DNA from 3 places in the Brevibacterium sp. NPDC056726 genome. Region 2 is predicted to be linked to each of the others. Evidence: predicted binding sites of a transcription regulator. Region 2 holds the regulator's gene; each other region holds the start of a gene.

Region 1 (10,377 bases), on a different contig from region 2:
AGCGCTTGCAGAGGACTTCGAGGACGGACCGGTCGAGGCGGTCGAGGCCGAGTTCGTCGACTTCGTAGACGGTAAGCGCGTTGAGCGCCGCGGCCTCGTCGATGGTGCCGTTGCCGCGCACCTGCGCCCAGTCCCGGACGCGGCGGAGCAGACGGTTGGCGATGCGGGGCGTGCCCCGGGAGCGGGTGGAGATCTCGGTGAGACCGCGGTTCTCCGCGTCGATGCCGAGCATCCGGGCAGAGCGGGTGAGGACGGTGAGCAGGTCGGCGCTCGAGTAGAAGTCGAGGTGCCCGGTGAAGCCGAAGCGGTCGCGCAGCGGCGCCGGGAGGAGTCCCGAACGAGTCGTCGCGCCGACGAGGGTGAAGGGCGGGAGGTCGAGCGGGATCGCCGTGGCGCCGGGGCCCTTGCCGACGATGACGTCGACGCGGAAGTCCTCCATCGCGACGTAGAGCATCTCCTCGGCGGCGCGGGCCATCCGGTGGATCTCGTCGATGAAGAGGACTTCGCCCTCTTCGAGGGAGGAGAGGATCGCGGCGAGGTCGCCGGCGTGCTGGACGGCGGGGCCGGAGGTCACGCGCAGGCTCGCCTGCATCTCGTGGGCGATGATCATCGCCAGCGTCGTCTTCCCGAGTCCGGGCGGGCCGGAGAGCAGGACGTGGTCGGGGGCCTTGTGCCGGGCCTTCGCGGCGTCGAGGACGAGCGAGAGCTGTTCGCGGACCTGCGGTTGGCCGATGAAGTCGTGGAGGCCCTTGGGTCGCAGCGCCGCCTCGGCGTCGCGTTCAGCGGCTTCGGCGCTGCCGGAGACGAGCCGGTCGTGCTCGGCGCCGGTGAGCCGCTGGTCGCCGAAGTCCATCTCGTAGGAGGCGGTTTCGCGGTCGGTCATTTCCGGGCACCGAGGACTTTGAGCGAGGCCTTGAGCAGCGCCGAGGTGCCGGCGTCGGCCTCGAGGTCAGCGACGACCTCCTGGACCACCTCGGCGGCTTGGGGCTCCTTCCAGCCGAGGCCGACGAGGGCGTCGACGACCTGCTGATTGGTCCCGCCGAAGGAGAGCGCGGGGCCCGGTGCTGCGGCGGCGAACTTCGGGAGCTTGTTCTCGAGTTCGAGGATGATCCGCGAGGCGCCCTTCTTGCCGATGCCCGGCACGCGGGTCAGGGCGGTGGCGTCCTGGCCGGCGATCGCGGCGGCGAGTTCGTCGGGGCCCATGACGGAGAGGATGGCCATCGCGAGGCGGGGTCCGATGCCCGAGATCGTCAGGAGGACCTCGAAGGTGTGGTTCTCGTCCTCGGTGCCGAAGCCGAAGAGGGTCATCGAGTCCTCGCGGACGACGAGGGTCGTGACGAGGTCGATGTCGGCGCCGTGGCGGGTGCCGGCCAGGGTGTCGGGTGTCACGTGCACTTTCCTGCCGACACCGTAGGTGAGGACGACGAGGTGGTCAGCTGCGATGCGATGGACCGTACCGCTGAGGAAACTGATCACGGACTGCCTTTCAGGTGGGAACACGTGTACGAATCCAGACTAACAGTTCGAGGTCGCTCGCCTCATCCGACATGCCCGGGCCGGTGGCACACTCGTCCCCTCAAACGGGCGCTCACCACAGACCCCGATCATCGGGCCCCGGAACATCGCCACCGGCTGCAACGTCACCGGCGGCATCGCCGCCCATGGCACCACTATCGGTGGCGCCGCCATCGCTGCGATCGTCGATGCCCCCGCCTGGCTCTCGCGCGGCACCCGGTTCGGACCCACTGCTCCATCGCACCGAATCCGCGTCGCTCCCCCGCATCAGCTCCGGCCCGCAGTGCTCCGCATCGACGCCGACATCGGCGGCGGTGAGCGGCGACAGCGGCAGGTCGGCGAAGAGCGTGTCGACGGCGTCGTCGGTGACGAATCTCGCGTGGAGGATCGGCCTCCGTTCGATGTCGACCGAGGCAGGTGGTATCCATGCGGCACGGCCGTCCTTGAGCATGATCGTCTCCCACTCGGATCTGTCGATGAGGTGGTGGTGCATGCTGCAGACGAGAGTGAGGTTGTTGAGGTCGGTTCTGCCGCCGAGTGCCCAAGGGAAGACGTGGTGCGCGTCGCACCAGCCCGGTGGTGTCTCGCATCCAGGGAAGGTGCAGCCCTTGTCTCGCGCGGCGAGGATCGCCAGCTGTCGGGGCGTCGCGTGTCGCTGTTCGGTCGCCAGCGCCATCGACTTCGCCTTCTCAGTCATGAGGTGGAAGAACACCGTGCCGTTGAGGCCCTCATCGGCGGCGAGGTCGATCGGGAAGTCGGCTTCGGCTCCTGTCGTCGCCCGGCCCTTCCCCTCGGCGAGGTTCTCGGCCGTTGCGGTGACGACGAGGGCGAACGGCGCTCCCCTGCCGACCCGACCCATTTCGGTGTGGGAGATCAGTGTCGAGAAGCGCTCGTACATGAGGTTCTGCACTGTGCCCTGTTCGTCCGAGGTGTCGGCGAACGTGCCGTCGGCGCGGACTCCCCAGCCGCGGGGGTTCTCGGAGCCTGTGCCTGACAGCTGCGGGTTCACATCGGCGGGCAGCGGTCGGTCTGATGCGTCTCCGGCGAGCACGCTCCCGAAGAGCTCGAGCATCTGTTCGCCCTCGACGCGGAGGTCATCATCGGGTCCACCGTCGAGACCCGTTGGATTCTGAGCACCGCCGTCACCAGTCTCATCGTCGAGACCCGGCGTGCCGTCTGCGCTGCTGTCACTGGACGTGTCGCCTGCTTCGCTGGGGTCACCCGCTCCGGTCGGGTCGTCCACTCCGGTCGGGTCGTCCGCTTTGATCCGTGAGGTCAGCCATCCCTGGATGATGCCACCGGTGATCGGGTCGAGGAGGCCGCTGAGGTCCCAGTCGCCGTCGCGGCGCTGGCGGACGTTGACCTTGTACTTCGAGCGGTCGCGGGAATCGGTCGGCTCGGCGCCGTCGGGGTCGACCCGCTCGAGCATGGCGGTGAAGATCCGCCGGAGGTCGGAGACGCGGACGCTCGGCGCGCGTTCGACGAGTTTGCCTTCGATCCGTTCGCGCACCTCGGTGCCGAGCCAGAAGGGGACCTCGTCGAGGCATTTTCCGATCATCGCCGCCTGGCTCGACGACAGCGCTCCGGACTGCAGACCGGCCGCGACGATCGGATACTTCGGCGGCCGCGACTGCCCGGTCAGGTCGACTCGGTTGCCGAGGTTCTTCGCCAGTTCGGTGCGGCGGTGCGCCTCGGTGCTGCTGAGTTGGAGTTTGTCCTGCACCAGAGCCTTGGTCGATTTCGCCCCGTAGTCCTTGGGCGTTCCGACGCGCTCGAAAACCGACAGCGTCACGGCGTGGAGCGAATCGACGAGACGGCTGAGCGCTTCGACTCCCCTCATCACGGTGATGGCCTCGTCGGGTCCCATCGGACGTCGGAAATCGCGGAGTTCGGCTTCGAGCCGGGTGATCGCAGCGATGCTGTCGGTCACCTCGGGGACCGAGCCTCCGAGGTCGGCCCACTGTTCCTTCGTGAGCATCGGATGGGGAGAGTCTGCCAGGGAGGTGTCGCGGTGCTCGTCGACGGCCGTTTGGAAGGGGTTGTCCATATCGGACACGCACGGCCGCGAGGCGATGTCATCGTCCATGCCACCGCGCGCGGGTTGTGGTGCACCACCACCCTCGGCGTCGGTGGAACTCCCGGACTCGCCGGCGGCGGTCTGTGAGCCCGTCCCTCCACCGTCGCCTCGGCGAACCTCTCGGCCGGAGAGCCCAACGTCCGCAGGATCAGAAAGCGAAGGATCGCAGGTCGAGGGCTCAGGTGCCGAGAAGTCGGGCGCCGCTACCGCGTCCATGCTGCCGAGCGTCTCTGCCAGTCCATGACCGCTGAGATCCATTCCGGCCGCTTCGAGCTGATCGCGAAGAGAACGCGGGGCCGTCGAGCCCTTCCTGTCTCGCGACCCGGGCTTCTTCGATGCTCCCGCACGCGCACCCGACTTACTGCCACGGGAGCCATCATCCCGGTGGTTCTGCGGTCGTTCCGGCGTGAGTGTCATGATCTCGGCAATCTGTCCGTCAACGGTGACGTTGTGCGGTTGTCTCTATTCTAGATGTAAGTGACATCACATGTCTATAGTTTCGTTCGATTTTCTCAACTGATTTTCTATGACGTTCGGTGCAGTTCTAATCAGGAATGAGGTGCGGTGCTCATCAGGGACGATGTCATGATGAGAGCGGAGAGGAACTCGTTCCGAGGCGCTCTTGCCTTGAGCACAGAGCTCAATTGGGCGCGTCGAATCGTAGCCGAGACGCTCGGAATCGCGATCGACGCGCGCAGCGCGGTCGGGGCATCCCGCCGCGCTTCGGCTCACTTCGCGTTGCGCAGCGCGCGGGCCCACTGTTCCTGGGCTTTGGTCAGCCCACTCCCCTGCCGGCCGCTGCCCTTGCGTTCGGTGAGGTCCTTGTTCATCCCCGGCGTCGACTGAGCGCTGAGCGCCCCGCGCCACGAGTGGCAGATCGCTATGGCCAGGGCGTCGGCGGCGTCGGCGGGTTTGGGCGGCGCGTCGAGTCCGAGGATGCGGGTGACCATGTTCGTCACCTGCTTCTTGTCCGCCCGTCCGGAGCCCGTGATCGCTGCCTTGACCTCGGACGGAGTGTGCATGGCGACGGGGATCCCGCGGCGCGCGGCCAGTCCCATCGTCAGGCCCGAGGCCTGCGCGGTGCCCATGATCGTCGAGACGTCATTGCGGGCGAAGACCCGCTCGATGGCGACGACATCGGGTCGGTGCGTGTCCAGCCAGGTGTCGAACGCCTCGGCGAGGGACCCCAGCCTCAGGTCCACGGAGTCCGCGGACGGGGTGCGGAAGACGTCGACGGCGACCATGGCGGCCTTCCTGGCCGGCAGGGTGTCGATGACGCCGAATCCGCACCGCGTGAGGCCGGGGTCCACGCCGAGGATGCGCATCAGGCGTCGAGTTCTGCGAGAACCTCGTCGCTGACGTCGGCGTTCGAGTAGACGTTCTGCACTTCGTCGCTGTCTTCGAGGGCGTCGATGAGCTTGAACACCTTAGTGGCGGTGGCTGCGTCGAGGCTGACCTTGAGTCCGGGGACGAACGAGGCCTCGGCGGAGTCGTAGTCGATGCCGGCGTCGACGAGCGCCGTGCGCACCGCGACGAGGTCGGTCGCCTCGGAGATGACCTCGAAGGTCTCCCCTTCGTCGTTGACCTCTTCGGCGCCGGCTTCGAGGGTCGCCTCGACGATGGCGTCCTCATCGGTGCCCTCGGCCGGGACGACGATGACGCCCTTGCGGTTGAAGTTGTACGACACCGAACCGGGATCGGCCATCGAGCCGCCGTTGCGGGTCACGGCGACGCGCACTTCGGAGGCCGCACGGTTGCGGTTGTCGGTGAGGCACTCGATGAGGAGTGCGACGCCGCCGGCCGCGTAGCCTTCGTACATGATCGTCTCGTAGTTGACCGCTTCGCCGTCGAGGCCGCCGCCGCGCTTGACGGCGCGGTTGATGTTGTCTGCGGGCACCGAGTTCTTCTTCGCCTTCTGGATCGCGTCGAAGAGGGTCGGGTTGCCGTCGGGATCAGGTCCACCGTTGCGTGCGGCAACCTCGATGTTCTTGATCAGCTTGGCAAACAGCTTGCCGCGCTTGGCATCGATGGCAGCTTTCTTGTGCTTAGTCGTTGCCCATTTGGAATGACCTGACACTGGTGTTCCTTCCTATAGATGAAGCCCTTAGATTCTATACGCCCCAGCGCCCGCGCGCCGAAACCTCCGCGGTGCAGTCCTTTCGCACCGAGGCGGTCCGGCTGAATCCTGTCCAGGTGCAGTCGCTTCCCGGTCCGGTCGGTTCGCACCGAGGCGGTCCGGCTGACTCCTGTCCAGGTGCAGTCGCTCAGTCGATGACGAGGGGGACGTCGGGCACGGTGCCGACGGCGGCGAGCTCCATGAGGCTGAGCAGGTTCTTCGGGTAGATCGTCTCGGTCGTCGCCATGAGCTCGTCGCGGGACCACCAGCGGAACTCGAGCAGGCTGCGCTTCTCGATGTCCGTCCACACGGCGTCCTCGAGTTCGATGTCCTCGCTCGTCCGGTAGGCGAAGTACGTCTCGAGCTGCCGCAGCTCCTTCTCCGTGAAGTGGAAGACCTCGTCGCGGATGGCGAGCGGACCGATGAGGTCGCCGGGTTCGCATTCGAGGCCGGTCTCCTCGGCGAGTTCGCGGGCCGCCGTCTGCGCCGGCGATTCGCCCATCTCCGAGCCGCCGCCCACGGTCATCCACCACTGATGGGTGGGCGTGAGCAGGTCCTGGGCCCTGATGAGGAGAACCTCGTCGCGCTCATTGAGCAGAACGACCCGTGAAGCTTTACGAGGTTTCATGGTTCTCCAGGAGTTGACGGCGGACAGACGAAATTCTTTGCAGGATAGTGATGCAGCAGGCGATCATCAAGACGCCCAAGGCGACCGTCAGAACGATATCGGGAAGTCCCATTCCCACCAAGCCGGTGACGATGAGTGTGACCAACAACCGGTCGGCGCGTTCGGCGATTCCGCCGGACGCGTGGACGCCCAGGCCCTCGGCCCGCGCCCGCACATACGAGACAAGCGACCCTGTCACCAGGCAGCCGAGGGCGAGGAGCGCGGTGAGCGGATCATCCGCGCCGAGGAAGAACCACAGTGCGAGACCGACGAACACGGCGGAGTCCGCGATGCGGTCGAGCGTCGAGTCGAGGAATGCGCCCCACAGGCTCTTGCGTCCCATCTCCCGGGCCATGATCCCGTCGAGCATGTCGCAGAAGACGAAGACGGTGATGACGACCGTGCCCCAGAACAGGTGCCCGAGCGGGTAGAAGATCAGCGCGCCGGCGCTCACCCCGAGCGTGCCGATGAACGTCACGGCGTCCGGGGTGAGCCCGAGGCGCAGGAGCAGCCTGGCCAGGGGACGGAAGAGTCGGGTGAATGCCTCGCGGGCGATGGTGTTGAGCATCGGGTCAGCGAACCGCCGAGGTGGTGAGCGGGCGATCGACGGTCGTGCAGTCGGCCTTGGGGGCCCGCAGGCGCTGGTCCCACCAGTCGAGGATCGCATCGAAGCGCTGCCGGCGATGTCGCGGCTGCCCCGAACGCGAGAGCTCATGGTTCTCACCGGGGAAGATGAGCAGCTCGGTGACGACCCCGGCCCGCTGGAGCGCGGCGTAGTACTGCTGGGCCTGTTCGAGCGGGCACCGGAAGTCGAGCTCGGAGTGCATGACGAGCGTCGGCGTGCGCACCGCATTCGCATGGGCGAGCGGGGACTGCCGGGCGATCGCCGCGGCATCACGCGAGGTGTACTCCTCGGTGAAGAACCGTCCGATGTCGGAGGTGCCGAGGAAGCTGTGCGGGTCGAGGTATCCGCGTTCGACGATCGCCGCGGCGAAGCGGTGATCGGCGGCGATCGTCATCGCCGTGAGATATCCGCCGTACGATCCGCCCTGCACGCCGAGGCGGCTCGCATCGAGGTCGGCGTCCGCGGCCAGTGCGTGGTCGAGGACGGCGAGGACATCGGCCATCGCCGGTGCGGCCATGTCGCCCTGCACCGCGGTGCCCCACGTGCGGGTGCGTCCTCCCGAACCGCGCGGGTTCGCGTAGACGACGGCATAGCCCGCCGAGGTGAGCACCTGGGTCTCGTCGAACCACCCGTGCGTGTACTGCGCGAACGGTCCGCCGTGGATGTTGAGGATCACCGGGAACGGTCCCTGCCCGGCCGGCTTGGCGAGCCATCCGGTGACCGTGCCGCCGGGGCCTTCGACCCGGAGGACCTCGGGGCGCACCGAGGCGGCCGGAGCGGGATGCTCGAGCACGACGGTCGAGGCCGGCCCACCGGACGACTCCCGTGCGGCCTCGAGGTCGACGCGCAGCAGTGCGGCCGGCGCTGTCGGCGTCACCGCGGTGACGACCGCGGTGCCGTCGGCGACGTCGAAGCCCGTGACGACGGTGACGTCGTCGGTGAGGAACACGAGATCGTCGAGGGCCGCCTCGGTGCCGGAATCACCGATCGCAGCATCGAGGTCGAGCCGGGCCAGACGGGTCGCCCCGTCGGTGTCGACGGCGAAGACGACAGTGCCGGCGAGGATAAGCGGCGGGATCTGGGCGACGGCGACCGTCTCTGGGTCGGTGAGCCGCTTGGTCGCACCGGTGCGCATGTCGTGGACGAAGAGACCGGGCATCTGCCCGACGAAGTCGAGTTCGTCGCGTGTGAGGTCGCTGCCGACGAGGAGGATCCGGTCGGCGCCGATCCACCGGTGGAGACTCACGCTCATCCGCGGCAGCTCGAGCGGGGTGGGGCCGTTCGCCCCGAGCAGCCACACAGTCGAGCGCAGGTCGGGTGCGCCGTGGTCGGGATGGGTCGCGGCGACGACGCTCATGTGCGCACCGTCGGGTGAGAACTGCGGGTCGTGGACATCGGAGTCCGGGGTCGTCAGCATCGTCGAGAGCGGCACCTCGTCGGAGCCGGCGATCCCCGACTTGCCGAGTCCGGGTTCGCTGAGGTCGACGAGGAACGCCCGCGCGGGACGGTCCTTGACGTATCCGAGCCCGTTGGCCTGGTACGCCGCCGAGGTGATCCGCCGCGGGGCCTCCTCGTCGGCGGGAATGTCGTCATCAGTGCCGTAGCGGCCCAGTTCGGGCACCCGGGAGACGTAGAGGATGCGGCCCGTCGCATCATCGAGGGCGAACTCGGAGACGCCGAGGTGGCGGTCGGTGATCCGGTGCGCCGTCGTCAGGGTGGGGCCGGCGAAGAGCTGGGACCGCTCCCCCTTCTCGGCGCTGAGGTAGGCCGCCCACGACTCACCGAGCTGCGGTGAGGTGTCGCGCCACGCGTGGGTCAGGCGGCGCGGGGAGTCGGAGCCGACGGCGAAGAGCTGGGAGAGGTACGAGTTCGATTCGAGGTCCGGACGCGTGATCGCGATGATCGTCTCATCGCCGGCGGCGACGGGCGTGGCGTACTCGGCGAGCGAATCGAGATCTTCCGGGTTCATCGGTTCCATTCCTTCGACAGCGCCGCGCGCACATCGGCGTGCACCTGCGGCAGGGCCTTCGTCTGCGCCACGATGGGCAGGAAGTTCGCGTCCCCGCTCCACCGCGGGACGACGTGCTGGTGCAGGTGCGCGGCGATCCCCGCCCCGGCCACCTCACCCTGGTTCATCCCGAGGTTGAAGCCGTCGGGACCGGAAACGGCGCGGATGACCCGCATCGCCTTCTGCGTGAACTCCGCGAGCTCGACGGTCTCCGCCGGTGTCAGCTCCGTGTAGTCGGCGACGTGGCGGTACGGGCAGACGAGGAGGTGACCCGGGTTGTACGGGTAGAGGTTGAGCACGGCGTAGACGGTCTCACCGCGGGCGACGATGAGCGCCTCCTCATCGGACTTCTTGGGCGCAGCGCAGAACGGGCACTCGGCGGGACCGGAGTCCTTCGGCTTGTCCTGTCCCCCGATGTAGACCATCCGGTGCGGCGTCCACAGCCGCTGGAAGGCGTCGGGCACGCGCGGGAAGCCCTCGGCGGCTTCGATGTCGGCCAGGTCCATGCCCAGCGCGGGATCCGGGCGGTCCTGATCGCGTCCGGCCGTGCCGTACTCGTCCCCCTCGCCGAGGTGGTGGTCGGGGTCCGCGGCCTGCTCGCCCTCGCTCGTCATACCTGGGCCTTGGTCTCGATCGCCTCGGTGATCCGGGCGATCGCCTCGGCGACGGGCACGCCGTTGTCCTGGGTGCCGTCGCGGAAGCGGAACGACACGGCCCCGGCGTCGCGGTCCTCGCCGCCGGCGATGAGGACGAAGGGGACCTTCGACTTCGAGGCGTTGCGGATCTTCTTCGGGAACCGGTCGTCGCTGTCGTCGACCTCGACCCGCACACCGGCCGCGCGGAGCTGGTCGGCCACCTCGGCGAGATAGTCGTTGAACTCCTCGGCCACGGGGATCGCGGTGACCTGGACGGGCGAGAGCCACACGGGGAAGGCCCCGGCGTAATGCTCGGTGAGGACGCCGAGGAAGCGCTCGATCGAGCCGAACTTCGCCGAATGGATCATCACCGGCCGCTTGCGGGTGCCGTCGGCGGCGACGTATTCGAGACCGAAGCGCTCGGGCTGGTTGAAGTCGAGCTGGACCGTCGACATCTGCCAGGTGCGGCCGATCGCGTCGCGGGCCTGGACGGAGATCTTCGGGCCGTAGAAGGCGGCGCCGCCGGGATCGGGGACGAGTTCGAGACCGGATTCGGCGGCGACCTGCTCGAGCGTCGCCGTCGCCTCGGCCCACTGCTCGTCGGAGCCGATGAACTTGTCCTTCTTCTTCCCGTCCTCGTCGCGGGTCGAGAGCTCGAGGTAGAAGTCGTTGAGGCCGAAGTCGCGGAGCAGGCTGAGGACGAAGCCGAGGAGGTGGCGGATCTCGGCCGCGGC
Region 2 (10,377 bases):
CGCCGAGGGCAGGGCGGGTCGGGAGAACTCGGCGTACGCCTCGTCGACGATGACGATTCCACGGCAGTTCTCGTATGCGGCGGCGATGACGTCGAGGCCGATCGAGGTGCCGGTCGGATTGTTCGGGGTGCAGAGGAAGACGATGTCGGGATCGACGCGGGCCACCTCGGCGGCGACGGATGCGGCGTCGAGTTCGAACTCCTCGTCACGGGAGGCCGCCACCCAGGTCGCGCCGGTGCCGGTCGTGATGAGCGGGTGCATCGAGTAGCTCGGGGTGAAGCCGAGAGCGGTGCGTCCGGGTCCGCCGAAGGCCTGGACGATGTGGGAGAGGACCTCGTTCGAGCCGTTGGCCGCCCAGATCATCTCCGGGACGAGGTCGACCGAGCCAACCGCCCGTTCGTTGACGCCGTCGAGGTAGGTGACGAGGTGCTCACGCAGCGCCGTGAATTCCCTGTCGGGGTAGCGGTTGAGTCCGGCGAGGTGGCCGTCGACGGCCCGGCGCATCGCCTCGGTGACGACCTCGGGGATCGGATAGGCGTTCTCGTTGACGTTGAGCTGCACCGGAACGTTGAGGTGCGGAGCGCCGTAGGGCTGCTGACCGACGAGGTCGGAGCGGACCGGCAGAGAGTCGATGTTTCCCACACACCGATTTTAGCGCTGGGGAACGTCGAGACTCTGCCCGGGGTGGACGACGGGGCTGTCGAGGTGGTTGAGCTCGACGATGTCGGCGACGACCTCACGGGTGTCGCGGTCGAGGCCGAGGTTCGAGGCCACGGTCCACAGCGACTCGCCCTCGCCGACGACGACGGCGTCAGCGGCGACTCCGACGACCTCTCCCTCAGCGACCGCCTCGGCGGTGAACGTCTGGGTGGAGATGAAGAGCGTTCCGCCGATGATGGCGAGAGCGCACAGGGCGGTGCGGAGCAGGCGCACGGCGCGGCGGCCGCGGACGGTCAGACGCATTTCGTGATTCTTCTCAGACATCGCTTTACCTCTTTCTTCGTACGATTCCACCCGCAATGGGTAGAACGTCTGTTCTATTCAACATGCCAATCGAACAAATGTCCAGTCCATCTCGAACATTTATGAGACAATGAGCGAGAACCAGCGTTGTTGATCGATCTCGAACAACCATCCCAGGCGGCACTGACACGAGATCTCTCGAAGCGCTTCGACCGGTGGGATTAGAACGAAGGGGAAGAGGCAATGGTGCAGAACAAACGAGGCAGAGGCAGGCCGCGCAACGAGGATGTGGCCAGCGAGATCGCGGCTGCGCGCAGCGAAGAGGACGAGGTCGAGATCCCCGACGGGCCGACCGGAGCCGGCGACTTCCGGCTCTCCCCCCGGCAGCGGCTCGTCCTCGAGACGATCGAACGCGCCGTCGTCACCAACGGCTACCCGCCGAGCATGCGCGAGATCGGCGAGGCCGCGGGGCTCGCATCGCTCTCGAGCGTGGCGCATCAGCTCTCGCAGCTCGAGCGGCTCGGCTATGTCCGTCGCGACCCCAAGCGCCCCCGGGCGATCGAGGTCGTCAATCCCTTCGAAGAGGAGGAGGCGGAGCGCGCGAAGTACGAAGAGCTTGCCAACAACACCGTCCAGGTTCCGGTCGTCGGCCGCATCGCCGCCGGTGGTCCGATCCTCGCCGAGCAGGAGGTCGACGACGTCTTCTCCCTGCCGACGCAGGTCGTCGGCTCCGGCGAGATGTTCCTCCTCAAGGTCGTCGGCGATTCGATGATCGAGGCGGCCATCTGCCACGATGACTGGGTGGTCGTGCGCAAGCAGCACACCGCTGACAACGGGCAGATCGTCGCCGCCCTCCTCGACGGCGAGGCGACGGTGAAGACGCTCAAGCGCAAGGCCGGGCGCCAGTGGCTGCTCCCGCAGAACAAGGACTACGACCCCATCGACGGCACGTATGCGCAGATCATGGGTCTCGTCGTCGCCGTCATTCGCCGCCTCTGAGAGCTGTTACCGGGCACGGCCTGCGCGGAGCGACTGCGCATATCGCGGGCGCTATCTGCAGAGTTCGGTTGCTCGAGCACTGCCTGCGCCCGGCGACGATTGCCCCCGACCGGTCACGGTCGGGGGCACTCGTGCGTTCCGCAGGGTCCCTGGGCGCGGACGACCGCCTCGGCGGCAGGGCACGACCGCCTCGGCGGGTTCAGATTTCGAACCCCGCACACGCAGCCGCACAGACAACCCGTGCACGCGGTGGATCAGCGGCTCCGCGTAGGGGGTGCGAAGCTGCGCGGTGTGTGTGCCACTCCGGGTTGTGCGTGCGAAGCTCCGCGACGGATCTGCGGCGCCGCGGTGGTCGTCGCGCTCCGGGTGCCCTTCGACCGCCTCGGCGGGCTCAGATTTCGAATCCCGCACACGCAGCCGCACAGACAACCCGTGCACGCGGTGCGTCAGCGGCTCCGCGTAGGGCCTACGAATCTGGACGGTGCATCAGCGGCTCCGCGGTGGTCGTCGCGCTCCGGGTGCCTTTCGACCGCCTCGGCGGGCTCAGATTTCGAATCCCGCACACGCAGCCGCACCGACAACCCGTGCACGCGGTGGATCAGCGGCTCCACGTAGGGGGTGCGAAGCTGCGCGGGGTGACTGCCACTGAGGGTTGTGCGTGCGAAACCGCGCGACGGATCTGCGGCGCAGCCGAATCAGAGACTGGGATCGTTCACAGACCGTTCTGCACATCGGTCAGGGAGTCGGCAGTCGGATAGCCCTGCGTCGAGTCGCCCATTCCGAGCAGAAAGACCAGGGTGAGCACCATGGCAGCACCGCCGAGAACGAAGGCCACAACTGGCCAGACGTTGAGATAAGTGGCGCCCATGAGCAGCCCGATGCCCCCGGCGGCGAAAAGGGCGAGACCCGTGAGGAGACTCGCCAGCCAATGTTTCCGCTGGGGCTTCTTCTTCCGTTTGCGCGCCATGGCGCGAACTGTACCACCCGGCCCCGCGGACCTCATCCCTTGGCTGCGTCGTCGTCCTTCGCGTCGGCGAGCCGGCCGAGGGCGGTGCGAACGAGCTGCGCGTCGGTCGTCGGCCACATCTGCGGCATCGAGTTGACGAGGTAGCCGGCGTACCGGGCCGAGCGCAGCCGCGAGTCGAGCACCGCGACGACACCCTTGTCAGCTGTCGAGCGGATGAGGCGTCCGGCGCCCTGGGCCAGGCGCAGAGCGGCATGCGTCGCGCTCACCGCCATGAACCCGTTGACACCGCGCTTGTCGGCGTCGCGGGCCCGCGCCTGCATGAGCGGATCGTCCGGACGCGGGAAGGGGATCCGGTCGATGATGACGAGCCGGTTCGTCCTCCCGGGCACGTCGACGCCCTGCCACAGTGACATCGTCCCGAACAGACATGCCTCATCGTCGGCGGCGAACCGGGAGACGAGCGACGGCAGACCGTCCTCGCCCTGGAGGAGGATCGGAACATCGACCTTGGCTCGCAGATGCTCGGCGGCGGCATTCGCTGCCGCTTTCGAGGAGAAGAGTCCGAGCGCCCCGCCACGGGACGCGGTGACGAGCGCTTCGAGTTCGGCCAGCGCCTCCTCGCTCAGCCCGCTGCGACCGGGTTTGGGCAGGTGAGAGGCGACGTAGATGATGCCCTGCCGGCCGTAGTCGAAGGGTGAGCCGACGTCGAGGCCGTCCCACCTCGGCGCATCCGGTCCGAAGAGCCCGAGCGAGGCGGCCACGGCGTCGAAGTTCCCACCGAGGGCGAGCGTCGCCGAGGTCGCGACGACGGTGGAGTCCTCGAAGATCCCGTTGCGCATCGTCCCGGCCACGCTCAGCGGAGCGACGACGAGGTTCGTCGTCTCGCGTTCGCGGAAGGTGCTGCGGCTCAGCCACACGACGTCGTTCTTGCCGGGGTCGCAGAAGCGCTCGGCGAGTTCGAAGATCTCCTGGCACCGGGCCTTGGCCATCTGCCGGCCCGCATCGGCCTCCTCCCCGCGTCCGCCGATGTCGTTGATGATCTGCCGGGCGGAGTCGCGGATCTGCGTGAGGGCGAGTGCCAACGGCTCGGCGACGGAGAGCATGAGCCCCTCCTGGACACCGGCGGTGGCGCGTTCGAAGGCAGCCGAGGCGGTGTCGAGCATCGCGACGACCCCGTCCTCGACCGTCGTGTTCTTCCGCACCGCCGAGGTGGCTGCCGACAGCATGCCCGTGTTGATCTGGCCGGACAGGGCGTTCGTCACGCGGTCCTTGAGTTCGTGGGCCTCGTCGATGATGATGACGTCGTGTTCGGGCAGGACGGAATTCTCCCCGAACGCGTCGATCGCGAGCAGCGCGTGGTTCGTCACGATGATGTCGGCCTCCGAGGCCGCGGTCCGCGCCTGTTCGGCGTAGCACTCGGTGAAGAGCGGACAGTTCGACCCCAGGCAGTCGAACGCGTTGACCGACACCTGCGCCCACGCCTTGTCACTAACACCTGGCAGCAGATCGTCCCGGTCGCCGGTGTCCGTCGTCTTCTCCCACGTCCGAATCCGCTGGATCTCCTCACCGAGGCCGGACCGGTCGGCGGGTCGGCGGCCGGCGGCGGCATCGGCGCCGAGGTCGAAGAGCATGCCCTCGTCCTCGTCGGGATAGCCGCCCTCGAGTTTGTGCTTGCACACATAGTTGCGCCGCCCCTTGAGCAGCGCGGCCTTCGGCAGCGGGTCGAGCGTCTTCTTCAGCGCCTTGAACAGGCGCGGCAGGTCCCGGTGGATGATCTGCGTCTGCAGTGCCAGCGTCGCCGTCGAGACGACGACCGTCCCTCCGGTGCGGCTCGCGTACTCGGCGGCGGGCACGAGGTAGGCCAGCGATTTGCCGGTGCCCGTGCCCGCCTGGACGAGGAGGTGGATGTTCTTGTCGAGCGACGAGGTGACCGCCTCGGCCATCTCGGTCTGCCCCTCACGGGGCGCCCCACCGATCGCCCCGACCGCGGTCTGGAGCAGATCGGAGACCGTGCTCACTCGCCGATGACCAGGTCGGGCCTGCGGAACTCCTCGAGTTCGGCGGCGAGTTCGGCCGGGACCTTCGCCTGCATGCCCGTGCCGCCGGCGCCGTGCTCCTCGTGCTCGACGGTGCCGAGCGCATAGATCTTCGACACGAGGTCGCCGCGCTCATACGGGATGAGGACGGTGATCTCGATGTTCGGCGAGGGCAGCTTCTCCTCGATCGTCTCGACGAGCTCGGCGATGCCCTCCCCCGTCGCCGCGGAGACGAATCGCGCTCCGGGGTATTCGGCGCGCAGCGCGGTGACGACGTTCTCGTCGGCGAGGTCGACCTTGTTGAAGACGAGGAGTTCGGGGATGTCACCGGTCTCGACGTCGCCGAGGACCTCGCGCACGGCGTGAATCTGCCCGTGCGGGTCCGGGTGCGAGGCGTCGACGACGTGGAGGAGCAGATCGGAGTCGGCCGCCTCCTCGAGCGTCGACCGGAACGCCTCGACGAGCTGATGGGGCAGGTTCCTCACGAAGCCGACGGTGTCGGTGTACGTGAACGTGATGCCCTCAGCCGTCCGCGACTGCCGGACGGTCGGGTCGAGGGTCGCGAACAGGGCGTTCTGGACCATCACCTCGGCGTCGGTGAGCCGGTTGAGCAGGGAGGACTTGCCCGCGTTCGTGTACCCGACGATCGCCACCGACGGGATGTGGTTGCGGTTGCGGTTCTTCCGCTTCGTGTCCCTGGCCGGCGCCATGCCGGCGATCTCCCGGCGCAGCTTCGCCATCCGCGTACGGATCCGGCGGCGGTCGAGCTCCATCTTCGTCTCACCGGGACCGCGCGAACCGATGCCGGCACCGCCGGCGACCCGGCCACCGGCCTGACGGGACATCGACTCACCCCAGCCGCGCAGACGCGGCAGGAGGTATTCGAGCTGCGCGAGCTCGACCTGGGCCTTGCCCTCGCGGGACTTCGCGTGCTGGGCGAAGATGTCGAGGATGAGCGCGACGCGGTCGACGACCTTGACCTTGATGACGTCCTCGAGCCCGCGCCGCTGGCTGGGGGCGAGTTCGGAGTCGATGATCACGGTGTCGGCGCCGACGGCTTCGACGATCTCCTTGAGCTCGGCGGCCTTGCCCTTGCCGAGGTACGTGCCCGGGTCCGGCTTCTCTCGGCGCTGGACGATCGCATCGAGAACTTCGGAACCTGCGGTCTCGGCGAGCGCGGCGAGTTCGCGGATCGAGTTCTCCGCCTCGTCGAGTGTGGTGTTCCACAGTCCGGCGAGTACGACGCGCTCGAGCCGGATCTGGCGGTATTCGACCTCGGTGACATCTTCGAGTTCGGTGGAGAGTCCGGCGACGCGCCGCAGGGCGGCACGCTCGGCGAGATCGAACTGGGAGTCCTCGTCAGCGGGGGTTCCCTGCGGGCTGAGCGCCTGAGCACCTCTGGCGAGGACGCGGTCGAGCATGGCATCTCGACGCTCTTTGTCGGTGGACGTCATTCATTCCTTTGTTCGTGTGTCGTTGTCGTCTGCATTCTGTGCAACGCATTCCGACGTCGTTCTATTCTCCCACAGCCGACTAGACTGCAACCGTGGCAGAGCACTATTTCACGCAGAGCCCGACGAGCGACGCGAAGCGCCGGGAGATCACCCTCGACCTCGCCGGTCGCACCGTGACCGTAGAGACGATGAGCGGGACCTTCTCCCCCACTCGACTCGACCCCGGCACCGCTGTGCTCCTCAAGCACCTTCCCGCGCCCGCCCCCGGGGATCTTCTCGATCTCGGGGCCGGGTGGGGTCCGATCGCGCTCCATTCCGCGTTCCAGGCTGCCGACGCCGAGGTGGACGTCCGCATCTGGGCCCTCGACGTCAACTCCCGGTCACTCGAATCGACGGCGGGCAATGCCGCCCGCCTCGGACTCGAGACGATCCGTCCCGTCACCGCAGACGAGATCCCCGCGGACCTCGAGTTCTCGACGATCCGGTCGAATCCGCCCATCCGGATCGGCAAGGAGGCCCTCCATGAGCTGCTGGAGACGTGGCTGCCCCGTCTTGCCCCCGGTGGGCGCGCGGACCTCGTCGTGTCGAAGAACCTCGGCGCCGACTCCCTTCTCGGCTGGATCTCCACGATGCTCGGTGAGGGGTTCACCGCTGAGCGCACCGCCTCGGCGAAAGGGTTCCGGATCCTCACGATCCACCGGGACTGATGCGAGTGCGGACACGGTGTGCCTTCCGGCGTCGAGCGTCCGCGAATCTCAGTCGAGGGTGCCGCTTGCGACGAGGACCGCGGGACCGGCCAGCGTGACGGTTCCGGCCGTCCCGGTCTGATCAGGGGTGATGCCGATGCGCAGGCGACCGCCGGGAACGTCGACGCGCCACTGCAGGGGCGAGGCCGCACCGGCCCAGTGATGGGCGGCGATCGCGGCCGCGCACGCACCGGTCCCGCACGATCGGGTCTCCCCGACGCCGCGTTCGGACACGCGCATTCGCAGGGCGCCCTCCCCGCCGGCGACGTCGCTGCGGGCCGGTTCCATGACGATGTACTCGACGTTCGACCCGTGCGGCGGCACCGGGTCGAGGACGGGGTAGTCGCGGAGGTCGGCGGCGGCGAGCTCGGCCGCCTCGGCGAGTGCCACGACGGTGTGCGGATTGCCCGTCTCGACGGACAGTCCCGGACGGGCAACGTCGATGCCGTCGGTCGTCACGAGCACCTCGGCGCGGTCGTCGAGTGACCACGCGCCCATGTCGACGGTGTACCACGCGTCCTCGGGCGAACCGGGGATCCGCGCGGTCGAGGCCTCGGTCGCGGGGTCGGTCTCACCGAGGGCGGGGTTGAGGGTGGTGCGGACGGTCTTGATGCCGTCGCGGGTGGCGACCTTGATCTCCGGGGCGTCAGCGGGGACGCGCCCGGTGGTGACGAGGGCGTGGGCGAAGACGCGGACGCCGTTGCCGCACATCTCCGAGAGGCTGCCGTCGTGGTTGTAGTAGTCCATGAACCATTCGGCACCGGCGGCGGCCTGGTCGGCGGCGCCGGGGATGCCGCTGTCGGCGGAGCGGACGATGCGGATGACGCCGTCGCCGCCGAGCCCGGTCTGCCGGTCGGCGAGCAGCGCGACGGTCTCGGGGTGGAGCGTGAGGTCACCGTTGTCGTCGTCGAGGAGGACGAAGTCGTTCTCGGTGCCATGCCCCTTGTGGAAGCGGGTGCCGGAGAGTGCGGCGAACGGTGAGGTCATGCCTCCATCCTAACGATCTCCAGTGCCCGGCTCAGCGGTGACCCCGGGGACTCCGGTGCCGCTGCCCCTGCCTCGCTCATGTCGATCCAGGTGATGCGCGGGTCGCGGCGGAACCACGTGTCCTGACGGCGGGCGAACTGGCGGGTGCGCACGGTCGTCGACTCCTGGGCCGCGGCCGCGCTCATCGTGCCCGCGAGATGCTCCTGGATCTGCGCGTACCCGATCGCCCGGGAGGCCGTGCGACCGCGGGCGAGCCCCTGGCCGAGCAGGGTGCGGACCTCGTCGACCCAGCCGGCCTCCCACATCCGGGCGACGCGGGTGGCGATGCGTGTGTGCAGGGTCGCCCGATCGACGCCGAGGCCGAGGTGGATCGTCGGTTCGATCTCCGTGTAGTCGGGCAGGGAAGCGCTGAAGGGCCGGCCGGTGAGTTCGATGACCTCGAGGGCGCGGACGATGCGGCGTGCGTCTCCGGTGCCGATCTTCTCTGCGGCGACCGGATCGAGGTCGGCGAGTCGGTGGTGGGCGGCCCACCGGTCGGCGGCGACCTCGGCCTCAAGGCGGGCGCGCACCGCAGGGTCGGTGCCCGGGAACTCCATGTGGTCGGTCGCGGCGCGGGCGTAGAGGCCCGAGCCGCCGACGAGGATCGGGCGCCGCCCGCGCGTCCGGATGTCGGCGATCGCCTCCCGGGCCGCGGTCTGGAAGGCCTGGACCGTGGCCTCCTCGGTGACGTCGAGGATGTCGATGAGGTGATGGGGCACCCCGCGGCGCTCGGTCACCGGCAGCTTCGCGGTGCCGATGTCCATGCCCCGGTAGAACTGCATGGAATCGGAGTTGATGATCTCCCCGTCGAGGCGTTCGGCGAGGTCGAGGGCGAGGTCGGACTTGCCCGTCGCGGTCGCGCCGACGATCGAGATGATCGGTGCCGGGGCGGTCATCTCAGCCTTCGGCCACGGCGCACAGGGTGCGCACGTCGTGGACGGTCGAGTCGTGGACGATCATCACCTCGCGGGTCCCCGGGGTGCCGGCCTCGTGGTGCTCGAGGGCGGCGCCGAGGAGGTCGAGGTCGGCGTGGACGGCGCGGGCGCCGCTCACGGCGGTGCGCAGGGCCGGGGTGTCCCAGCGTGCGATCGCGGCGGCGACGTCGGCGTCGAAGTCGCTCGCCCTGGGCACGGGGGCGAGTGGGGCATCCGCCGAGGCGGCACCGGAGAGGTCGATGGGCGCGAGCACGTCCTCGCTCGTGCCGGCCGCTCCGATGGTCACGCCGACCTCGTGCGCGTGGAGTGCGGCGATGGCCAGGCCGGGATGCGCGGTGCGGCAGGCGTCGCGCTCGTCCTCGCCCAGGGCGGTTACGGCGTCGACCCAGGCGTCTGCCTCGAGGAGGTCTCCGGTGCGGGTGTCGATGCCGCGGTCGATGCCGAAGCCGCCGAGTCCGAGGAGGACGGGCAGGGTGTCGACCGGCAGGGCCCACGCCGAGGCGGTCGCCAGGATGTCGAGGATCGCTGCGCGGGCTGCGGTGGAGCGTCGGGGTTCGGTGCGGTCGATGTGCGACAGCAGCACGGGGGTGGCCGGGATGAGCGCGAGGCGTCGCATCTCAGGTGCGCGGGCGGATCGTCGGCATTCCGAGCACGGTGGCGCCGCCGGGGGTGACTCCTGCGGTCGGGGTGCCGCAGCTGTCGGCCTGTGCGCGATCATAGGCGTCTCCGGCCCGCGACGGCCGCACGCTGACGCCGGAGTCGGCGAGGAGGAAGTAGGGCTTCGCGTCGGTGACCGTTGCCGTGACGAAGTCTCCGGGGCGCGGCAGCTCGTTGCCGGCCGGCGGCGAGACGTGGACGAGCCGGTTGTCGGCGGCGCGTCCGCTCAGTCGCGGGGAGTCGGCGTTCGGCAGGCTCGTGACGAGGACCTCGACCTCGGTGCCGATGAGCGCCTTGTTCTCCTCCCACGCGATCTCGTCCTGGAGGGCGATGAGGCGTTCGAACCGCTCCTGGACGATCTCCTTGGGCAGCTGGTCGGGCATCGTGGCCGCGGGCGTGCCGGGACGGATCGAGTACTGGAAGGTGAAGGCCTGGGAGAATCGGGCGCGACGGACGATGTCCATCGTGCCGGCGAAGTCCTCCTCGGTCTCGCCGGGGAAGCCGACGATGATGTCGGTGGTGATCGCGGCGTGCGGGATCCGCTCCCGGACTGTGTCGAGGATGCGCATGAAACGGCTCGTCCGGTAGGACCGG
Region 3 (10,377 bases), on a different contig from region 2:
GTGCGCACGATGCCGGCGAGCAGCCGCTCGAGGTCCTCGAGCAGCCGGCCCGTCGGTCCCCCGGCTTCGAACACGGCGATCGCCGGTTCGTCCTCGTCGTCGAAGACCGTGTCGGCCCGCCCGAGGAGAGCCTCCTCCTTGCTCGCGAAGTAGTTGAAGAAGGTCCGCCGGGAGACCCCGCAGCGCTCGCAGATGTCCTCGATCGTGATGGTCGAGAACCCCTTCTCCAAGGTCAGTTCGATCGCGGCACGACGCAGTGCGCGCTGGCGTTCGCGCTTCTTCCGCTCGCGCAGGCCCTCCTTCGGGGCAGCGCCTTCCTGCGGAGTAGCTCCCTCCCGCGGGGACATCCCCTCCTTCGGGGCGACGGAGTCCTCTCCGGAGTCGACGTGCGCAGGGCTGTCGGTGATCGCCATATCCTCATTCTCCCACTTCGCGCGGCACACCCTCAGGCACCCGGCTCACACGGACACCGGGGTCTCACGCAGGACCCGGGTCCCACACTGCCGACCGGGTCTCACGCCGGCGCTTGCACACGCACCCGGGTCCGCGGGTCCGCGGTGGGGTCTAGTACCCGAGCTTCGCATTCGCAAGGACGGGCAGCGCCTCGGCGGCCTCATCGGCGAGTCCGAGGTCGAGGTCGACGATCTCGAGGGCCTCCTGGCCGCCGAGGGCGACGATGACGTGCCCGAACGGATCGGACACGAGACTGTGCCCGACTCCCGTCGGTCCTTTCGGGGGCACGGCCACGCCGCTGACCTGCGGATCGGCCTGTCCGACGGCGACGACGAACATGTTCGAGTCGACCGCCCGCGCCCGGGCCAGCAGCTCCCACTGCTCGACCTTCCCCGGCCCCGCACCCCACGATGCGGAGACGATGGCCAGCCGCGCGCCTCGGCGGCTGAGTTCGGCGAAGAGCTTGGGGAAGCGGATGTCGTAGCAGATGGCGATGCCGACGTCCTCTCCGCTCAGGGCGACGAGCGCCGGGTCCTCGCCTGCCTCGACGGTGTCGGACTCCTTGAACCCGAACGCGTCGTAGAGGTGGATCTTCGCGTACTCGGTGCGCGTCCCGTCCGGGGCGTAGACGGCGAGGAGGTTGACGACCTTGCCGGCGGAGACTGCGAACTCCCCGACGACGATCGCCGTGTCGGTGTCGGCGGCGAGCAGGGTGAGCGCCTCGCGCCACCCCTCGGATTCGCGTTCGGCGATCTCCCGCAGACCCGACCCGAACGCCGACATCGTCGCCTCGGGGAAGATGACGACCTCGGCACCGGCGGCAGCGGCCCGACCCGTGTAGTCGCGCACCTTCTCGAGGTTGCCGGCGACATCGGTGGTCGTGTTGATCTGGGCGAGTCCGAGCTTCATCCTCATCCTCCGTGGGCAGTCGGTGACGTGCTCTCAGGCTACTCGGATCACCCGCCGAGGTCACCCGACGAATTCGCGTCCCGGCCGGCCACCGCGTCCGCGACCGTGGACGACGAGGTAGACGAGCATCGAGACGACGACGAGACCGGCGCACAGCAGGAACATCCCGCTGCCCCCGGTGATCGGCATGAGCGCGCCGAGGATGATCGGACCGATCCCCGAGCCCGCGTCGAGGAGGAGGAAGAACGAGGCCGTGGCCACCGGGACCCGGGACATCGGCACGGACTTCACGGTGATCGTCTGCGCGCTCGGCATGAGGGAGCCGAAGCCGAAGCCGATGAGGATGCCGGCGATGACGATGCCCGCCGTCGTCGGCCACAGCGCGAGGAGGACGTTGCCGAGGGCGTTGAGGATGAGCACGGGGTAGATGACGACGTTGTCGCCGTAGGCGTCCTGGATCCGCCCGATGAAGAGGCGGGCGACGAGGGAGGCCGCGGCGTAGGCGATGAAGAAGAGGGACGCGGCGCCGGGCACGCCGTTGTCGGCGGCGTAGCCGGCGAGGAAGACGAGGGCCGCAGCGAACGCGACACCGGCGATGAGCATGATGAGCCCGATGCGCAGTCCGTCCCGATCGACCATCGTGCGCGGATGGAGATGCCATTTCGTGTCCCGCTGGGCCTGAGTGAGCTCCTGCTTCGGCAGGTCGAGGAAGAAGCAGAGGACGAGGGAGATGGCCGACATGACCGCCGAGGCGATGAAGAGGACGGTGAAGTCGAATTCGGCGGGCAGGAGCACGCCGAGGTAGGGCCCGAGCGCCGTCGACAGGGTCGTCGCGGTGCCGAAGTAGCCGGTGCCCTCGCCGCGCCGCGAGGCCGGGATGACCGACTGGATGGCCGTCATGATCGCCGTGTTCCCCGCCCCGAAGGCGATGCCGTGAATGAGGCGGATGACGATGAGGAGGGTGAGGGTGTCGGCGGCGATGTAGGCGAGGGAGGCGAGGACGAAGACGGCCATCGAGATGACGAGCAGGGTGCGGCGGCCGATGAAGTCGAGGTACTTGCCGGTGAGGATGCGGGCGACGACGGCGCCGACGATGAAGCTCGAAGAGGCGAAGCCGGCTGCGGCCTGACCGGCGGAGAAGCGCGCGACCGCGTATCCGGCCATCGAGGTCATGAGCAGGTAGAAGACCATGGACATCGTGAGATTGAGGCCGATGCCCACGATGAAGTCCTTGGTCCACAGCTGTGCTCTTGCCACGTTCTCTTCTCTCGATTCACGGTTGTCCGGCGGTCGGGCTCAACCAGGGTATAGCTTCAGCGAATTCCCAGACGGCGCATTCCAGCCCGTGGCCGTGTGCCTCTCCTCATAGGCTGTCGGCCCGGTCACGGGGTGTGTCCGGCCTCATATATGGTGAGGTCATGACTGAGAAGAGAACCCCGTCGGCCGTTGACGCCGTCGCCGAAGAGTACGTCGATCGCTCCCTCGCCCTCTCCCCCTCGCTCGCCCTCTACCTGGGGATCGACGGGGCGAAAGGCTTCGACGACTTCTCCCCCGCCGGGCTCGCCGCCCACCACGAGCTCACCGTCGAGACGCTGGCCAAGCTCGACGAGGTCGAGGCGAGCGCCGACCTCGACGACATCGATCGGGTGACGATCGACGCGATGCGCGACCGCCTCGGCGTCGACCGGGACCTCTACGACGCCGGCTTCATACATGCCAGCCTCAATGTCATCGCCTCCCCCGTCCAGGACATGCGCGACATCTTCGACCTCATGCCCACGGCCACCGTCGCCGACTGGGAGACCGTCGACGAGACGCTCGCGGCGATTCCGGCCTCGGTGACCGGGTACGAGGAGTCGCTGGCTCTGGCCAAGGACCGCGGGCAGGTCGCCGCGCGCATCCAGATCGAGAAGGTCATCGACCAGGTGCAGGCGATCGCCGGGGACGAGTCCCCGTATCTCACCGTCATCGCCGGGGCCGACGACGTCGCCGAGGTGCCCCAGACCCTGCGCGATGATCTGGCCTCCCACGCCGAAGCGGCCCGCACCGCATTCGCCGGACTCGCCGATTTCCTCGCCTCCGAGCTCCTCCCGGTCGCCCCGGAGAACGAGGCGGCCGGCCGGGCCGCGTACGCCCTGCATTCGCGGGACTTCCTCGGCGCCGAGATCGACTTCGACGAGACGTATGCGTGGGGTCTGGCCGAACTCGAGCGCATCGACGCCGAGCAGCGGCGCGTCGCCGAGCAGATCATGCCCGGCGTCGACCTCTTCGACGTCATGAAGGCCCTCGACAAGGACCCCGAGCGGATGCTCGTCGGCAAGGAGGCCCTGCGCGAGTGGATGCAGGGAGTCGCCGACGAGGCGATCGCCGAACTCGGGAAGACCCACTTCGACATCCCCGAACCCGTGCGCACGATCGAGTGCATGATCGCGCCCTCGTCGACCGGCGGGATCTACTACACGGGCCCGACCGACGACTTCTCGCGGCCGGGACGGATGTGGTGGTCGGTGCCCGAGGGGGTCACCGAGTTCGCGACGTGGCAGGAGAAGACGACCGTCTACCACGAGGGAGTGCCCGGTCATCACCTCCAGGTGGGGCAGGCGACGTACGTCTCCGACACCCTCAACCGCTGGCGCCGGCTCATGTGCTGGGTCTCCGGGCACGGCGAGGGCTGGGCGCTCTACGCGGAGAAGCTCATGGCCGACCTCGGCTACCTCGACGACCCGGCCGACTACCTCGGGATGCTCGACTCGCAGCGTCTGCGGGCGGCCCGCGTCGTCCTCGACATCGGCTTCCACCTCGGTCTCGAGGCCCCCGAGAGCCTCGGCGGGGGCACGTGGGATCGGGAGAAGGCCTGGCAGTTCCTCACCGACAACGTCGCGATGGACCGCAGCTTCCTCGCGTTCGAACTCGACCGCTACCTCGGCTGGCCGGGGCAGGCGCCGAGCTACAAGATCGGCCAGCGCCTGTGGGAGCAGTTCCGCGACGAGGCGGCCGCCGAGGCGGGCGAGGACTTCGACCTCAAGGCCTTCCATTCGAAGGCGCTGGGTCTCGGATCCGTCGGTCTCGACACCCTCGGCCGGGCGATGCGGCGCTGAGGTCACGGCCCCGCCTGTCCGGCATCGGGTGCCCACCGTCCGCGCGACGGTGGGCACCCGTGTCCGTGCCCCGCGAAGTGAGAGAATGAGCGCGTGAAGAACAACGACACCCCCCGGTCGGAGACGCTGCGGGTCACCGAGGTGCTGCGCGGTGAGATCATCGACGGTCAGCGGGCGCCGGGCAGCCGCCTCGTCGAACGCAACCTCGCCTCCGAGCTCGGGGTGAGCCGGGTCCCGATCCGGGAGGCGCTCAAGCAGCTCGCGTCCGAAGGGCTCGTGACGCACCGGCCGAACACGTGGGCGACGGTGCGCGAGTTCTCTCCCAGCGATGTCGCCGACCTCGCCGAGGTGCGGCAGGCCTTCGATCTCCTCTCCTTCGAACTCGCCGCTCAGCGTCACACCCGCGAGGGGCTGGAGCGGCTCGAGGCGACGATGACGGCCGGTCGCCGCCAGGCCGAGGCCGGAGACGCCGTGGGGGCGCATCGGTCCGCCGCGGACTTCCACGCCATCGTCACCGAGCTCTCGGGCAACCGGCTCCTCGTCGAGGTCGGCGAGCTCCTCGATTCGCGGATGCGGTGGCAGCTGAGCCAGCATGACGAGCTCGACGTCGTCGCAGCTGAGCATGCCGAGCTCTTCGATGCCATCGCCCACCGCGACCTCGAACGGGTGCGCGCGCTGGCCGCCCACCATCTCGACACGAGCCGGCAGCAGCACGACAAGCACCGCGAACGTCTCGCGCACGAACCGCAGGAGATCTCCGACCCCGGCGGGGCCGCGGATTCGGACTGACCGGGCCTCAGGAGGCCCGGGTGACGGGGTCGTGCCGCGTCACGGTCTGCGGGTCCGACGGGGACGCTCCCGCTGCCGCGGCGAAGGGCCAGCCGTCGAGGCGCTTCGGGCGGGCCGGGGCGTACGTGCGCACCTTCGACGTCGTCAGCCCCAAGCCGACGAGCGCCTCGGCGAGCCTGACCGCGGCGGCCACGCCGTCGACGACGGGCACCGCGCAGCGGCCGACGATCGTCTCGGTGAGGTCGGCCATCCCGCCGCAGCCGAGGACGATGACCTCGGCACGATCGGTCTCGACGGCCTCGGCGGCCGCCTCGGCGATCGCGGCCACTGCCCGATCGGGATGGGCCTCGAGGTCGAGCACGGGCATCCCCGACGCCCGCACGGACGTGCAGTGCCGGTCGAGTCCGGCGAGCAGCAGGCGGTCCTCGATGAGGGGAACGGTGCGGTCGAGGGTGGTGACGACGGCGTACCGGCGCCCGAGCATCATCGCCAGCTGCGCCCCCGCCTCGGTGATGTCGACGACGGGGACGTCGAGGAGCTCCTGGAGGCCCTCACGTCCGTGCTCGCCGTACCCGGCCTGGATGACGGCGTCGTAGTCCCCGGCATAGCCGAGCACGGCATCCATGACGCCGAGCGCGGCGAGATGGCTCTCGACGTTGCCTTCGCAGGATTCGGCGCCGAAGGTCGGCGTGAGACCGATGATCTCGGTGCCCGCCGAGGCGGCCTCGCTGGCCGCCCGGGCGATGCCGGCGGTCATCGCCGCAGTGGTGTTGACGTTGACGACGAGGATTCTCATGGGCGAAGTCCTTCGCAGGATCGGAGGGGTGTCGGGGTGCGTGTCAGAGTGAGCGTCTGAGCGGGCCTCAGTGGGCGGTGGGCACGGCGATCTCCTCGCCGTCGACCTCGCGGAACGTGAAGTCCCGGCGGGCGATGACGAAGTAGATGACCGCGGCGATCCCTGCGCCGAGGAACCAGGAGAACTGCGAGACGCCGGAGAACGCGGGGACGAGGGCGAGGATGAGCGAGAGGATCGCGGCGGGGATGAACGCCCCGATCGCCCGCCAGTTGACGCCGTGGTGGTAGAAGTACTCGCCGTCGTGGGCCTCGGTGTAGAGCTGCGGGACGTTGACCTTCGTCTTCCGCACGAGCCAGTAGTCGACCATGATGACGCCGAACAGGGGCCCGAGCAGCGCGCCGAGGCCGCCGAGGAAGTAGACGATGACGACGGGTGAGTCGTAGAGGTTCCACGGGAGGATGACGAATCCGATGATCGCGGAGATGATCGCGGCCCGGCGGAAATTGAGATGGCGCGGGAAGAGGTTCGTCAGGGCGTAGGTCGGGGCGACGAAGTTCGCCATGAGGTTGACGGCGATCGTGAGCACGAGCAGGGAGAGCGAGGCGGCGGCGAGCAGGACCGGATTGCCGATGGCCTGGACGATGTCGGCGGGCGAGCTGATGACCGTGCCGTCGATCGAGTACTGGGCGCCGGCGAGCGAGATGACGACGAGGCCGAAGACGAGCATGTTGATGGGGATGCCCCAGAAGTTGCCGACGACGATCGAGCCCTTCTTCTTCGCCGACCGGGTGAAGTCGGAGAAGTTGAGGACGAAGGTGCCGTAGATCGCCACCCACAGAGCCCCTCCGCCGAGGATGTTCGTCCACATCTGCCACCCGGTGAGCGGGTCGTCGATCGACCACGCGATGCGGAAGTCGACGCGGACGAGCATCCAGATCGCCAGGGCGAGGAAGGTGACGAGGATGATCGGGCCGGCGATCGCCTCGTAGCGCCGGATCATCTCCATCCCGTAGCTGACGATGATGACCTGGACGATCCACAGCAGGGTGAAGGAGAACCAGCCGAGGCCGCTCAGTCCGAGGAACTCGACCTCAGTCCACGCCTGGAGGCCGGGGATGAGGGTGATGGGGAGGACGTTGAGGACGTTCGCGGCGAGGTAGGTCTGGATCCCGAACCAGGCGATCGCGACGATCCCCCGCACCGAGGCGGCCAGCTGGGCCCCGTGGATGCCGAAGGCGATGCGGCACATCACCGGATAGGGAACGCCGGTCTTGTGACCCATGAACCCTGAGAGGGTGAGGAGGACGAAGAGCAGGGCCGCACCGACGAGGAGGGCGACGAGGATCTGCCACGCGCCGAGGCCGAGGGCGAAGAGGCCGAGGGCGAACCCGTAGTTGCCGAGCGAGTGGACGTCGTTGGCCCAGAGCGAGAAGACGCTGTACGCCGTCCAGCTGCGGCCCTCCTTCCTGCTCGGCGCGAGATCGGCGTTGTAGAAGCGCGGGCTGATCCGGTGCGCGGCGAGCTGTTCCGGGCTCGGTCCGAGCCGGTGCGGCATGGTGCTCGACTGCGGGTCGGGCACGGACTGGTCGGACGTCACGGTGTGGGCCATGGGAGTTCTCGAATCAGACGGGCGCGGCGCTGGAATACCAAAGTCGTTCTTCCCGGCGTCGCGGCGGTGAGAGCTGACCTCGTGAGCGTAACCTGGGTCACAGTGATTCCGCAATGGGGTCATCGCCGTCAGTCCAGCAGTGACAACGCCTGGTGTGCGCGAGTCAGACTGCCGGACCTGGGATGATGCCGGCGGATCGGCGGCGCTCGGTAGTGGAATATTTGGCATACCATTTAATCGGATCACCGTCGGCGGTCACGGCCGGCGCACGGGCCGCCCTTGACTTCGACTCGAACACGTGTTCGAATGCCGGTGTGAGATGGAATGACACGGAACCGACAGCCGGGCTCTTCGGAGTCACCGGGCTCATCCGCACCGTGCGCGCCCCGGAGTTCGCGGGGATGACGTTCCACGAGGTCCTCGCGAAGTCCGCGCTCAACCGTGTCCCGCAATCGAGTGCGATGCCGTTCTCGTGGACGATCAACCCGTATCGGGGCTGCTCCCACGCGTGCGTCTACTGCTTCGCCCGGAGCACCCACCGGTATCTCGACCTCGACTCCGGCGGCGACTTCGACCGGCAGGTCATCGTCAAGGTCAACACTCCGGAGGTGCTCGCCGCGGAGGTCGCCAAGCCCCGCTGGTCACGCGACCTCGTCGCCCTCGGGACGAACACCGACCCCTATCAGCGAGCCGAGGGCCGCTACCGCCTCATGCCCGGGATCATCACCGCCCTCGCCGAACACGGCACACCGCTGTCGATCCTCACGAAGGGCACCCTGCTGCGTCGCGACCTCCCGCTGCTCGCCGAGGCCGCCCGCGACGTGCCCGTCGAGATCAGCATGTCGATCGCCGTGTACGACGACGAGCTCCAGCAGGCGATCGAACCCGGGACGCCGACGACCGCGGCGCGGTTGGCGACGGTGCGCGCGGCTGCCGAACTGGGCTTCCGAGTCACCGTGTTCATCATGCCGGTGCTGCCCAAGCTCACCGATTCGCGCGAGCATCTCGAAACGGCGCTCGCGGCGATCAGGGACGCCGGTGCGAGCAGGGTCGTCTACGGCGCCCTTCACCTGCGCCCGGGCGCTCGCGAGTGGTTCTTCGCCTGGCTCGACCGCGAGCACCCCGAGCTTCTCCCCCGCTACCGGCGCATGTATGCGAACTCGGCGTATGCCTCGAAGGAGTACCGGACCTGGTTGGCGGCGCGGATCAATCCGCTCATCGACCGCTACGAGCTGCGCGGGACCAGCGACGACGACTATCCCGCGACGAAGCGGTGGACCCGGCGCGGCACCACCGGCGGCGGGCAATCGTCACCGAACGCCGCTGCCGAGTCCGCCCTGCTCGATCCCCAGGCGGCACTGTTCTGACAGCACTGTTCTGACGCCGCTGCTGTGACGGCACTGTTCTGACGGCGTCGCCTCCCCATCGTCCGCGACGGTCGGGTCCTCCAGGTCGAGACAAACACCTCGGCGGGTCGCGCCTCCGGGTCGAATGTGACGACGGTCGCACCCGGCCCCGCGGCGGGAATAACCTCCATGGGCAGGTAGTTGAAAAGTGTATGAAAATTGAGATCTGGTCGGACATCGCCTGTCCGTGGTGCTACATCGGCAAACGTCGCTTCGAAACCGCGCTCGAGGGTTTCCCGCACAAGGATGACGTGGAGGTCGAGTGGCGCAGCTTCCAGCTCGATCCCACCCTTCCCGCCCATGTCGAGGAGTCGGAAGCGAATTACCTCAGCCGGTCGAAGGGCATGCCCGCCGAACAGGTGCGGCAGATGTTCGCCCAGGTGAGCGAGCAGGCGGCGCGCGAGGGCCTCAACTACGACTTCGATTCCGTCGTCGTCGCGAACAGCTTCACCGCCCACCGCTTCCTCCACTTCGCCAAGAGCCACGGTGTCATGGCGGCCGCCGAGGAGGCGCTGATGTCCGGGCATTTCGAGTCCGGTCGTGACATCGGAAGCATCGACTACCTCGCCGAGGTGGGTGAGTCGCTCGGGCTCGATCCCGCCGAGACCCGTCGGGTCCTCGAATCCGACGCGTACACCGACGCTGTCGAGGCCGATGTCGCTCAGGCCCGGATGCTCGGCGCCAATGGGGTGCCGTTCTTCGTCATCGACCGCAAATACGGAATCTCCGGCGCGCAGAAGCCGCCGGTCTTCACCCAGGCGCTCGAGACCGCGTGGGACGAGAGCCGGAAGCTCACCGTGCTCACCGGCACCGGCACCGACGGCGCCGACGACTACCCCGAGGGTGCCGTCTGCGGCCCCGAGGGCTGCAACTGACACAGCTCCATCCCCATCACCTCCACAGACGTCGAAAGGACCACCACCCATGACTGAGACCCCGTCCACCCCGCTCATCCGCATCATCGTCGGCAGCGTCCGACCGGTGCGCGTCGGCGACCAGATCGCCTCCGCCGTCGCCGAGATCATCTCCGATGCCGCCGATGCGCGCACCGAGATCATCGACCTCGCCGATCTTGACCTGCCGCTGCTCGACGAGCCGCGGATGCCGGCGCTCGGCGACTACCAGAATGCGCACACGAAGGAATGGGCGCGGATCATCGACGAGTCCGACGCGGTCGTCTTCGTCACCCCGCAGTACAACGCCGGCTACCCGGCGTCGCTGAAGAACGCCATCGACTACCTCTTCGCCGAGTGGAAGGACAAGCCGTCGCTCATCATCAGCTACGGCGGCCACGGCGGTGGGATGTCCGGCGCGCAG

Evidence for each region. Region 2 encodes LexA, which represses DNA repair genes until DNA is damaged. Its sites were predicted from a motif close to TCGAACANNTGTTCGA; they were not measured.
Region 1: a site for LexA is predicted at 1,493-1,508, ahead of ruvA (Holliday junction branch migration protein RuvA). Genes of this name have one in related genera too.
Region 3: a site for LexA is predicted at 7,945-7,960, ahead of ACFQ91_RS04300 (Rv2578c family radical SAM protein). Genes of this name have one in related genera too.

What each region holds. Positions count from the first base shown of each region.
Region 1 covers NZ_JBHTYZ010000004.1:303,452-313,828, forward strand. Annotated here, with positions in the region: gene ruvB (Holliday junction branch migration DNA helicase RuvB) at 1-853, opposite strand, end outside; gene ruvA (Holliday junction branch migration protein RuvA) at 880-1,476, opposite strand; gene ACFQ91_RS10335 (HNH endonuclease signature motif containing protein) at 1,589-3,601, opposite strand; gene ruvC (crossover junction endodeoxyribonuclease RuvC) at 4,321-4,917, opposite strand; gene ACFQ91_RS10345 (YebC/PmpR family DNA-binding transcriptional regulator) at 4,917-5,669, opposite strand; gene ACFQ91_RS10350 (NUDIX hydrolase) at 5,857-6,336, opposite strand; gene pgsA (phosphatidylinositol phosphate synthase) at 6,323-6,943, opposite strand; gene ACFQ91_RS10360 (S9 family peptidase) at 6,948-8,969, opposite strand; gene ACFQ91_RS10365 (HIT domain-containing protein) at 8,966-9,622, opposite strand; gene thrS (threonine--tRNA ligase) at 9,619-10,377, opposite strand, start outside.
Region 2 covers NZ_JBHTYZ010000008.1:68,838-79,214, forward strand. Annotated here, with positions in the region: gene ACFQ91_RS16760 (histidinol-phosphate transaminase) at 1-642, opposite strand, end outside; gene ACFQ91_RS16765 (LysM peptidoglycan-binding domain-containing protein) at 652-963, opposite strand; gene lexA (transcriptional repressor LexA) at 1,207-1,962, shown strand; gene ACFQ91_RS16775 (hypothetical protein) at 2,675-2,929, opposite strand; gene ACFQ91_RS16780 (ATP-dependent DNA helicase) at 2,962-4,947, opposite strand; gene hflX (GTPase HflX) at 4,944-6,419, opposite strand; gene ACFQ91_RS16790 (methyltransferase) at 6,512-7,126, shown strand; gene dapF (diaminopimelate epimerase) at 7,175-8,152, opposite strand; gene miaA (tRNA (adenosine(37)-N6)-dimethylallyltransferase MiaA) at 8,149-9,087, opposite strand; gene ACFQ91_RS16805 (hypothetical protein) at 9,089-9,742, opposite strand; gene miaB (tRNA (N6-isopentenyl adenosine(37)-C2)-methylthiotransferase MiaB) at 9,744-10,377, opposite strand, start outside.
Region 3 covers NZ_JBHTYZ010000002.1:180,771-191,147, reverse strand. Annotated here, with positions in the region: gene ACFQ91_RS04335 (TetR/AcrR family transcriptional regulator) at 1-413, opposite strand, end outside; gene ACFQ91_RS04330 (carbon-nitrogen hydrolase family protein) at 565-1,362, opposite strand; gene ACFQ91_RS04325 (MFS transporter) at 1,423-2,619, opposite strand; gene ACFQ91_RS04320 (DUF885 domain-containing protein) at 2,781-4,460, shown strand; gene ACFQ91_RS04315 (GntR family transcriptional regulator) at 4,554-5,249, shown strand; gene ACFQ91_RS04310 (aspartate/glutamate racemase family protein) at 5,257-6,045, opposite strand; gene ACFQ91_RS04305 (NCS1 family nucleobase:cation symporter-1) at 6,113-7,600, opposite strand; gene ACFQ91_RS04300 (Rv2578c family radical SAM protein) at 7,969-9,021, shown strand; gene ACFQ91_RS04295 (DsbA family oxidoreductase) at 9,213-9,935, shown strand; gene ACFQ91_RS04290 (NADPH-dependent FMN reductase) at 9,985-10,377, shown strand, end outside.